2 regions of the Marinobacter sp. MA genome follow, and region 1 is predicted to be linked to the other one. Evidence: predicted binding sites of a transcription regulator. Region 1 holds the regulator's gene; the other holds the start of a gene.
The links. Region 1 encodes sigma-54, which starts transcription at its own class of promoters, with help from an activator protein. Its sites were predicted from a motif close to ANTGGCATNNANNTTGCTNT; they were not measured.

Region 2: NUW46_RS01455 (ammonium transporter) is a predicted target of sigma-54. The motif match lies at 3,173-3,192, and genes of this name have one in related genera.

The regions. Positions count from the first base shown of each region.
Region 1 covers NZ_CP103058.1:2,950,948-2,956,366, reverse strand. The annotation lists gene mgtE (magnesium transporter) at 1-534, opposite strand, end outside; gene NUW46_RS13670 (HPr family phosphocarrier protein) at 544-813, opposite strand; gene rapZ (RNase adapter RapZ) at 821-1,705, opposite strand; gene ptsN (PTS IIA-like nitrogen regulatory protein PtsN) at 1,734-2,204, opposite strand; gene hpf (ribosome hibernation promoting factor) at 2,292-2,600, opposite strand; gene NUW46_RS13650 (RNA polymerase factor sigma-54) at 2,701-4,221, opposite strand; gene lptB (LPS export ABC transporter ATP-binding protein) at 4,379-5,104, opposite strand; gene lptA (lipopolysaccharide transport periplasmic protein LptA) at 5,082-5,419, opposite strand, start outside.
Region 2 covers NZ_CP103058.1:338,915-344,333, forward strand. The annotation lists gene NUW46_RS01445 (FtsX-like permease family protein) at 1-794, shown strand, start outside; gene NUW46_RS01450 (lipocalin-like domain-containing protein) at 791-1,873, shown strand; gene NUW46_RS01455 (ammonium transporter) at 1,885-3,093, opposite strand; gene NUW46_RS01460 (flagellar motor protein MotB) at 3,317-4,234, opposite strand; gene pomA (flagellar motor protein PomA) at 4,237-5,007, opposite strand; gene NUW46_RS01470 (YkvA family protein) at 5,077-5,419, opposite strand, start outside.

The DNA of each region.
Region 1 (5,419 bases):
GATCAGACTGTCGGTCATGGGGGGAAGGTTGCGGTGTCGGCGAAGGTAGCGGAGTACAACGTCAATACTGATGTCCGGACGCACCGTGATGGTGTCCGTATTCATCAAGCCGCCGGCGGTGTCCTCCGGGTAGGAGAGCACTTCCTCAACCCGTTGCCGGTCCTGCTCGTCCATGGTCTCCAGGACTTCCTGGATGACCGTATCCGGCAGCTGCTGCAGCAGGTCCGCCAGGTCGTCGGATTCGAAATCCTCGATGATGTCGGCCAGTTCCTGGGCGTTCAACTGGCTCAGGAAGTAACCCCGGATATCATCGCTGAGATACTGGAGAACCTCGCCCTCCAGCTCTTTGTCTACCAGGTTCCAGAGCAGGGCACGCTGGCGGGGCGGAGAGGATTCGAGCAGATGGGCAATATCACTGGGGCTCAGGCCACCGTTCAGGATGCGGGCAACCTGTTTCAGTGCGCCACTGTCCAGGGCCTCGCTCAGTGAACGAAGGCGCTGGCGGGCCTGGCTTTTTTCCAGAATATCGGTCATGTGTCTATTTTACTCACCTTCGCCGAAATAATCGTTGATCAGTTCGGCCAGGGCCTCTATGGCCTGCTCTTCATCCGGACCATCGGCAATAAGCTCCACATCGGTCCCTTTGCTGGCGGCCAGCATCATCACCTGCATGATGTTTTTTGCGTCTACATCCCGGCCCTTGCCACTAATCCGCACACTGCTGTCGAATCTGGATGCCGTGTTAACGAGTTTGGCCGTGGCGCGCGCGTGCAAACCCAGCTTGTTGATGATGGTAATCGGGCGGCGAATCATGGTTCGATCAGATCTCTTCCCGGGTCTGAAGGTGTGGCAGTTCGGTATGGCGTACCTGCACATTGCTGTAGCGCTGCCGGAAGTAGTCGCCCAACTGCTCGCAAACATACACTGAACGGTGCTGGCCGCCGGTACAGCCAATGGAAATCGTCATATAGCTGCGGTTGCTGTCTGCGAAGGAGGGCAGCCAGGTATCCAGGAAGGCCTTCAGGTCGTCGATCATCTTCCGGCTCGCCGGTTCCTTTTCCAGAAATTCGATAACCGGCTGATCCGTGCCCACGTACTTCCGCAGACTGGTATCCCAGTAAGGGTTGGGCAAACAGCGGACATCGAAAACATAGTCGGAATCCAGCGGTACTCCGTGCTTGAAGCCAAACGACTGGAACAGCAGTGCCAGCTCCTGATCCTTCCGGCCAACAACTCTCTGCTTCACCATATCCCGAAGTTCGTACATCGACATACCGGTGGTGTTCACATACAGGTCGGAAAGCTTGGAAAGTGGTTCAAGCAGCTTCTTCTCGCTGGTAATGGCTTCCCTGAGGGAGGTCTTGTCGTCACTCAGCGGGTGTTTTCTGCGGGTGGCGTGGAAACGCTGGAGAAGTGACTGCTCGTCGGCATCAAGGAAGATAATTTCAACGGTAACCCCGGTCTCCTGGAGGCGCCGGTAAATTTCCTCGAAATTGGCGAGCTCGCCGGAAAGGTTGCGCGCATCAATGCTGACCGCCATCTTGCCGAGCCGGCCGGGCTTGGTCTGGCTCGCGGCTTCCCGGGTGAGAGGAAAAAGCAAGCCAATGGGAAGATTGTCGATGCAGTAGAACCCGAGGTCCTCCAGCACATGAAGCGCGGTACTTTTACCCGAACCGGACCTGCCACTGACGATAATCAGCTTCATGACCAAATCACCTCCACTGCAATGAAAATCAGCCGCCTGAGGCGGTCATGCGCTGGTACAGCGTGCCGGCGTCCTCACATTGCCGGAGGCGATCACAGAACGACCGCTCATTGAACTTCTCTGCCAGTTGGCTGAGCAGCTCCAGGTGTTCGCTGGTTGCCTCTTTCGGGACGATCAGGGCAAAAATCAGATCCACCGGCTGATTGTCGATGGCATCGAATTCAACGCTTTCTTCGAGCGTCATCAGCACGCCCACCACGTGATCAAGGCCCTCCAGGCGACAGTGGGGAATGGCGATCCCCTGGCCAATGCCGGTACTGCCCAGACGCTCACGGGAAATGAGGTTGTTGAAGAGCTGGGTCTCGCTGAGCGTATTGTCCTGGTGGTTTATTTGCTCGGCAATAAACTCCAGGGCCCGTTTCTTGCTGGACGCAGGTACCCTGCAGAGGGTGAGCTCCGGAACAAGAATAGTGTCTATGGTCAGGGATGTGTCGCTCATGGATCGACTGCGTTTCCGTTAAAAAAAAGGCTGCGACACGTTGTTCATGTCGCAGCTCGATTAGATGACTTGCATGAAAACAGCCAGTTAGCGAGAGCCGTTTCCGTGCATCCGGTCTACATTCTTTTCCTTGTGCTTGAGGATCTGGCGGTCCAGTTTATCGATCAGGGCATCGATGGCTGCGTACATGTCCTCGTTTTCTGCCTTTGCGTGAATCTCACCACCAACCACGTGCAACGTGGCTTCCGCAATCTGGCGCACCTTTTCCACTTCCAGGGTCACCTGGCAGTTACTGATGTGGTCGAAGTGACGCTCGAGCTTTTCGAACTTCTCTGAAACGTAATCTTTCAGTGCGGGAGTCAGTTCTACGTGATGGCCTGAAATATTGAGTTGCATAGGCGTCTCCTGTTGTCATCGTGCCGGCTCCCGGGAGCCGGTCTGGGTGCTGGCGCATTGTGCGCCGGCGAATACGGTGTTGCGCCCCGCACCGGGGTATTCAGACCAGCCGCTTGCGCTCGTTGGACGGCGGAATGTGCATGGCCTCCCGGTACTTTGCAACGGTGCGTCGCGCAACCTTGATTCCCTGTTCTCCTAGCATGGCTGCAATTTTACTGTCGCTCAACGGCTTTTTGGGCGTTTCCGCGGCAATCAGCTTCTTGATCATCGCCCGGATGGCCGTGGAGGAGCATTCGCCGCCCTCGTCAGTGCTGACGTGGCTGGAGAAGAAATATTTCAACTCGAAAATGCCCCTTGGGGTATGCATGTATTTCTGGGTGGTTACCCGTGAAATCGTCGATTCATGCATTTCTACCGCCTGGGCGATGTCTGAAAGAATCAGCGGCTTCATGGCTTCCTCGCCGTGATCCAGGAATCCCTGCTGGTGTTCGACAATACGGGTCGCCACTTTCAACAGGGTCTCATTGCGGCTTTGCAGGCTCTTGATAAACCACTTGGCCTCCTGCAACTGATCACGCAGGAAGGTGTTGTCGGCACTGCTGTCCGCACGCCTTATAAGTGAAGCATAGCTGGCATTCACCCGAATGCGCGGGGCAATTTCCGGATTCAGCTCAACACGCCAGCGGCCATTGTGCTTGCGAACGATAACGTCCGGAATGACATAGTCGGGTTCGGCGCGATCAATCACGTCGCCCGGCCGCGGGTTAAGGCCGGTGATCAGAGCCAGAACCTCTCGCAACTGGTCTTCTTTCAGACGGCTGCGCCGCAGCAACTGGGCGTAGTCACGGTTGCCCAGCAGATTGATGTAGTGGGTAATCACCAGTCGCGCCTGGGCCAGCCAGGGCGTCTCGGGTGGTAGCTGGTTGAGCTGGATCAGCAGGCATTCCTGCAGATCCCGGGCAAACACCCCTGGCGGATCAAAGTGCTGGAGGCGGTGCAAGACGGCTTCCACTTCATCCAGTTCCAGAGGGTCTTCCTCGTTCTCATCCAGCAGTCCGGCGTGGATTTCTTCCAGAGGGCTGGTGAGATAGCCGCGCTCATCCACAGCGTCCATCAGGGCATGGGCAATGGCCTGGTCCCGTTCACTCAGCGGGGTCAGATTGAGCTGCCATTCCAGGTGATCCTGAAGTGTTTCGGTGGGCGAGTTGCGGGTCTCGAAATCGTGATCGTTCTCGTCGTCGTTGCGGGCGGCCGGCGCGGGCGCGGACTGGTAGATGTCGTCCCAGGCGGTGTCTACCGGCAGGTCGTCCGGAATGTTGTCCGGAATGTCGTTTTCGGAGGACCAATCCGGGCCATTCTCTGATTCGTCCCAGTCGCTCGAAGGTTCCGGCGCTGACTCGGCCGCGGATTCTTTCTCGCTAGTCTCGCGCTCGTCGTTCTCGGCGGTTGCGTCAGCCTGATCATCGTCCTCGGATGTCTCCAGCATGGGGTTGGATTCCAGTGCCTGCTGGATTTCCTGTTGGAGGTCGAGGGTGGAGAGCTGGAGAAGCCGGATCGCCTGTTGCAGCTGGGGCGTCATGGTCAGGCTCTGACCCAGCTTTAACTGTAAGGAGGCTTTCATAACCATGGTTCAGGATCCGTCACTCATCAGCGCTTTGTGTCATAAGTCGTGAAAAATTCTATATATGCCGGTTACTTGCCGTCGTTTTATTTTACCCTAGCAAGTTCTTTGCCGAGTTTACTTGCTACAGGTCATCAAAACAATGAGCCTTTCGGTGTCACAGCCTGAATTCATCGCCCAGGTAGACTTCCTTGACTTGCTGGTTGGCCAAAATCGCATCGGCATTGCCGGAGGCGATGATGTGGCCTCCGGAGACAATGTAGGCGTTCTCGCAGATGTCCAGGGTCTCTCGCACGTTGTGATCGGTAATCAGAACGCCAATACCCTTGTCACGCAGATGCCGGATGATGTGCTTGATGTCGCTTACGGATATCGGGTCGACACCGGCGAAGGGTTCATCCAGAAGTATGAAGGCCGGTTCCATGGCCAGCGCCCGGGCAATTTCCACCCGTCGCCGTTCCCCTCCCGACAGGGCCATGCCAACGCTGTCCCGGATATGGGTTATGTGGAATTCTTCCAACAACTCCTCGAGCTTTTTCTCTCGATCCGCTTTGCCCAGCCCCCGACGGGTTTCGAGGATCGCCATGATGTTGTCGCGTACCGACAACTTGCGGAACACCGAGGCTTCCTGGGGCAGGTAACCGATGCCTTGCTGGGCGCGTCCGTGCATCGGCAGTGGCGTAATATCCCGGCTGTCGATGGTGATGCGGCCACGATCGGCAGGGACCAGACCGACGATCATGTAGAAGCAGGTGGTTTTCCCGGCGCCGTTGGGGCCAAGCAGTCCCACTATCTCCCCACTGCGAATTTCCAGGGAAACGTCGATCACCACTTTTTTCTGCTTGTAACTCTTTGCCAGGTTACTGGCTCTCAGAACTGCCATCGGTTTCCTGTCTGTCAGTGCGTCTGTCGGCGCTGCGTGGCTGAATCACCATCTCTACCCGGCCGCTGCCTTCGCCCGTGTCTGCGCCGCCTTCAGCGGTCACTACCCGGCCGGCGGTATCATAATGAATGACGTCGCCGCGGAACAGGTTGCCATTCTGCTCGATGACTGCTTCGCGTTCAAAGGTCAGCCGACTGTCGGTGGCTGACCAGGTAATGTTCAGGGCGCGTGCGTCGGTTTCTCCTTCGCCCTCTCGTGCCGGCTGCCGGTATCTGGCCGGGGTGCCGGAGGCCTCGATCCGGCTCAGCCCGACCT
Region 2 (5,419 bases), 1.7 Mb from region 1:
TGCTTGAGTCAGCGTCACGGCCCTGGCAGCGACTGCAGCAGGGCCAGGGCGTGATGGTGAATGAACAGCTGGCGCGCAGGCAGAATGTACAGGTCGGCCAGTCCCTGGAGGTAACCCTCGGAAGCGGTTCGTTCGAGTTTCCCGTGCTGGCCACCTACCCGGACTACGGTCGCCCCGCTGGCGAAATCCTGATTCATCCTTCGGTGCTTCCTGAAGACTTCGCAACCGGTTTCCAGAGCCTGTCGGTATCGCCCGGAAATCTCGACGTCGAGGAAGTGACCGGTGGATTAAAGCGGGTATGGCAGGTGGATGAGCTGACGGTCCGGGACAACCGGGCTATTGAAGAACTCGCCACGGCCATCTTTGACCAGACCTTCCTGCTGACCCGGGCCATGACTACCCTGACCCTGATACTGGCGGCCATTGCCCTGTTGATGATGGGCTGGGTCTTCTTCTCCACCCGGGCCTGGTATTTCCGGCTTTTGGTCGTCTGGGGACTATCCGTGCGACAAGCATCGGCCCAACTGATCCGGCTGTCAGTGTCGTTGACCGCTGCAATTACCCTGCTGGCCCTGCCGCTTGGCATCTGGCTGACCTGGGTTCTGGTGCATCGCATCAACCCCATCGCGTTCGGCTGGTCCCTGCCCATGGCGGTCTATCCCCGGTTCTGGCTGGAGCTTGGGGTGCTGAGTCTGCTGATTGGCCTCAGCATCGGCCTGCTGATGATGCGCCAGTTGAAATCACCAACGGTTGCCCCTGTGAACGCCAACGCGCTGGCGGGAGGTGAGCGATGAGACGCTGGATACTGATGTTGTCCATCGTGGTTCTGGCCGGTTGTTCGGAGTCACAACAAGAAGCAGGGTTCGCCGGACTGGCAGGTGTCGCAGAAAACGACGCCGAAGTGCCCTTCCTTCAGCCCGGGCCGGGCGACCGCCTGATATTTCCCGATGATTTCGGCCCGCACCCGCAACACCGGATCGAATGGTGGTATCTGACCGCCAATTTGAGGACTGAAGAAGGTGAGCCGTTGGGCCTGCAATGGACCCAGTTCCGCCAGGCCATTACGCCCAGGCCGGCAGATGCTGAACCTCCTGAGGCAGCCGAGTGGCCCCTGGAAGCGGCCTGGATGGCCCATGCCGCGGTGAGCTTTGATGCCCGGCACTACTTTGCAGAGAAACTGGCCCGGGGCGATGTCGGCCATGCCGGCGCACAGGCGCAGCCACTGGCCGTCTGGCTGGACGACTGGCAGCTTGAGGCAACATCCGAAAGCGAGTCATGGCGGTTGCAGGTGGCGGCGGATGGCTGGTCCTACGACTTGTCCCTCTCGATCAATGGCAAGCCTGTTGCGCACGGTGATAACGGCTTCAGTGCCAAATCCGCCGATGGTGAGGGTTCGATGTATTTCAGTCTGGTGGACCTGCACATCGAGGGTACTGTCACGCTGGGTAATGAGACACTTGAGGTTGCGGGCAAGGGCTGGTTCGACCGGGAGTGGAGTAGTCAGTTTCTCAAATCGGGCCAGCAGGGCTGGGACTGGTTTGCGCTGCACCTGGAGTCGGGTGACAAATTGATGGCTTTCCAGCTCCGCGAGGAGGACGGCGGTTTTCGTTCCGGAACCTGGATTCCGGCTGATGGCGAGCCGGTAGCGCTTCAGCCCAGTCAGCTTCGCATTCGCCCGGAGGAACCAGACGCCCGGGGCTTTCCCCGCCTTTGGCGTCTGGAGGTTCCGGATTACGGAGTGAGCCTTGAAATTTCGGCGCCCCCTGGAAACTACCTGAATGACGGGCTTTACCCTTATTGGGAAAGCCCGGTCACCGTCGCCGGCAGCCACTCTGGCGAGGGCTACATGGAATTGACCGGCTACGGCGACTGAACACCCAGTGCTTATTCGACCGCGTTTGCGCCAATCCGGTGGATGCTCAGGTCCGCCCCGTTGAACTCTTCTTCTTCGGTCAGACGCAGTCCGGAAATGGCGTTGATAACCCCATAGACAATCAGACCGCCCACAAAGGCCACCACCACGCCGGCCACCGAGCCGATGATCTGGGACATCAGGCTGACGCCGCCGAGACCACCGAGTGCCTCCTGGCCAAAGATGCCGCAGGCAATCGCGCCCCAGACACCACAGACACCGTGCAGGGGCCAGACACCCAGGACATCGTCCAGGCGCTCGATCTTGGCCTGGGCCCACTCGAACAAATACACGAAGATGGCGCCGGCGACGCCGCCCGTTACCAGGGCACCCACCGGGTGCATCAGATCAGAGCCGGCACATACCGCCACCAGCCCTGCTAGCGGACCGTTGTGGATAAAGCCCGGGTCCTTGCGGCCCAGCAGCATGGACACCAGGATGCCGCCGACCATGGCCATCAGGCTGTTCACGGCCACCAGGCCGCTGATGCCGTCCAGGGTCTGGGCGGACATGACGTTGAAGCCGAACCAGCCGACGGTCAGGATCCAGGCGCCCAGGGCCAGGAAGGGAATGTTGGAGGGGGCAAAAGCCACCACCTTGCCGTTACGGTAGCGCCCATTTCGTGCACCGAGGACCAGAACGGCCGCCAGGGCGATCCAGCCGCCCACTGCATGCACTACAACGGAGCCGGCGAAGTCGTGAAAGGACGCACCAAACTGGTTCTCCAGCCAGCCCTGGAAGCCATAGTTGCCGTTCCAGATCAGCCCCTCAAAGAAGGGATAGATAAAGGCAACAATCAGGCCAGAGGCAATCAGCATCGGATAGAACTTTGCCCGTTCAGCGATACCACCGGAGACAATCGCGGGAATGGCTGCGGCGAAGGTCATCAGGAAGAAAAACTTCACCAGATCATAGCCGTTGGCGGCGGTGAGCTCGGCGGCACCGCTCATGAAATGGCTGCCGTAGGCAATGTAGTAGCCGATGAAGAAATAGGCCACGGCAGAGATGCCAAAGTCGGTCATGATCTTCACCAGGGCGTTGACCTGGTTCTTGTGGCGAACGGTGCCTACTTCCAGAAAAGCAAAGCCGGCATGCATGGCCAGCACCATAATGGCGCCGATGAGGATGAACAGCGTGTTGGCGCTTTCAGTCAGGGTGTGTACTGCACTCGTGATGTCCACGGGTTTTCGCTCCTGATGTTGTGTGTCCGGCCTCTAGCGGGCCGCTTTACGTTGAAATGTGCATTGATGAGGTGCAGCTAAAGCAAGAGCTGTTCCAAAATAATGCATTTCAAGCGCGGAAGGGCAGTTGGGTGGTTCTGGACAGATGTGGGAGACGTGTTTTAGAGCCAAAGTGCACTAGCATTGTGCGTTTTGGTGTCGGGCGCACCAAAATAGAGTGCGCTTACCAGCTGATTTCGTTTGATGTCGAGCTGTCGGATTCGATCCCGAGTGCCGACTGGTCATCGTCCGATTCGGACTGGATCAGTTCCCGGAGGCGAACCTCCTGTTCCTGCATCGGGCCGGAGAGATCAATGATGATTTCCACGCGCCGGTTCTTGGCCCGGTTTTCTGCTGAGCTATTCGGAACTCTGGGTTCGGTATCCGCCAGTCCGGTGACGGAAAGTCGCGTGGGTTCAACCTGGTCCCGGGCGACCAGCACGTTGGCCACCGCGGCGGCCCGGGCAGCCGACAGATCCCAGTTGCTGTAGAAGCGATCGGTACGGATAGGCACGTTGTCGGTGTGGCCCTCAATGGTCAGGTCGCCGGGGATGCCCTCAATAACCTCGGCCATGTCCAGCAACAGGCCCTCAAATTCCCAGGTCAGCTGAGCCGAACCTGAGGGAAACGAACCTTTTTCTTCCACCCGGATCACGATCCGCCGCTGATCCTCGCTTACATTGATGCGCCCATCGGCGATCGCCGGCTCCAGCACCTTGAGGATTTCGTCCATGGTTTCCTGCAGCTGCTCTTCCATGGCAGCCTCCACGGCCATGTCGGTCGGGCTTTTCAGGGTCTGCAGCTCGGGGGCTTCCTCTGTGGTGGTCTGTTTGACCTCGTTGACCACGGTGGGCTCGGGCGGTGCGGGAGAAAACTTGTCGAAAATGGGGCTGGTACCCTTGGGTATTTCCAGGGCCGGCACGTCCCGCTGAACGCCGAAGGCTTTGGAGAGTTCACCGGCGATCTGCTTGAACTTCTGGGCATCAATCTCCGAGAAGGACAGCAGCAACACGAAGAAGCACATCAGCAGGGACATGAGATCGGCGAAGGTAACTACCCACGCCGGAATCCCCGGTTTTTCCTCTTCAGGCAATTCATCCATGGTCAGGCGCCTTCAACTGCAGCCGCTTTCTCGCGTTCCTTGGGGGGCAGGTAGCTCGACAGCATCTGCTCGATGATCCGGGGATTGGTGCCTTCCTGAATGGCCACCAGGGCATCAATGTACAGCGACTGCATGCGCGCTTCCTCGGTCATCCGCAGGGAGAGCTTGTCGGCAATCGGAGTCGCGATCATGGTGGCAATCATGGCGCCATACAGTGTGGTCAACAGTGCGACCGCCATGGCAGGGCCGATGGACTTCGGGTCTTCCATGTTCGACAGCATCTGAACCAGACCAATCAGCGTGCCGATCATGCCCATGGCCGGCGCCACATCGGCCATGGCCGTGAATACCTTGGCGCCAGAACGGTTGTGGTCGAGGGTCATCAGGCGTTCCTTGTTCAGGAGCTCCTTGATAGTCTTGCCGTCCTGACCGTCCACCAGCATCTGTATACCCTGGGCCAGGAACGGGCTGCTGATCTCTCTATCCTCCAGCCCCAGGACGCCTTCTTTGCGGGCCACGTTGGCGATATCCACCAACTCTTCAATGCTGGCCTGGGTTTCGGGCAGCTTGAACTTGAAGGCCCGAGCGGCCGCTTTGAAGGCGCCAAGAAACTGGGCGACGCTGAACTTGGCCAACACCACGAACATGGTGCCACCCACGACAATCAGCAATGAGGCAGGGTTGATAAATACGGAAGGTGAAACACCAAGAATAACGGCGGATGCAATCAGCAGAATAGCGCCGGCAAGACCGATGAGAGTGGCTAAATCCACGACAACTCCAGATTTGATTCAGGTGTTCCTACAGCAGGGGCGGGAGAATACCGTCAGTTCAGAAATTAATCAATTCGCACTGACCCGGTTTTCAGATTCTTCCTGATGTTCCTTCCACGCAGCGTAGCGGAGCAGATCGGATTCTACCAGTTTCAGACACAGGGCCACGACGCCGGCATCGTCGATAAATCCGAAGCCGAACAGAAGGTCGGGAATGACATCCAGCGGATTCAGCACGTACAGGAGTGCCCCTGCCACTGCCGCGATTGTCTTCCAGGGTACGCTCCGGTAATTGCCGTACCAGTAGTCGCGGATCATGGAAAACATCAGCTTGATGTCGCCGCTGAAGCGTGCCAGCTTGCCGCTACCCTTCACCTTTTCTTCAATCGCGCGTTGCCGTTCAAGCAGAGTC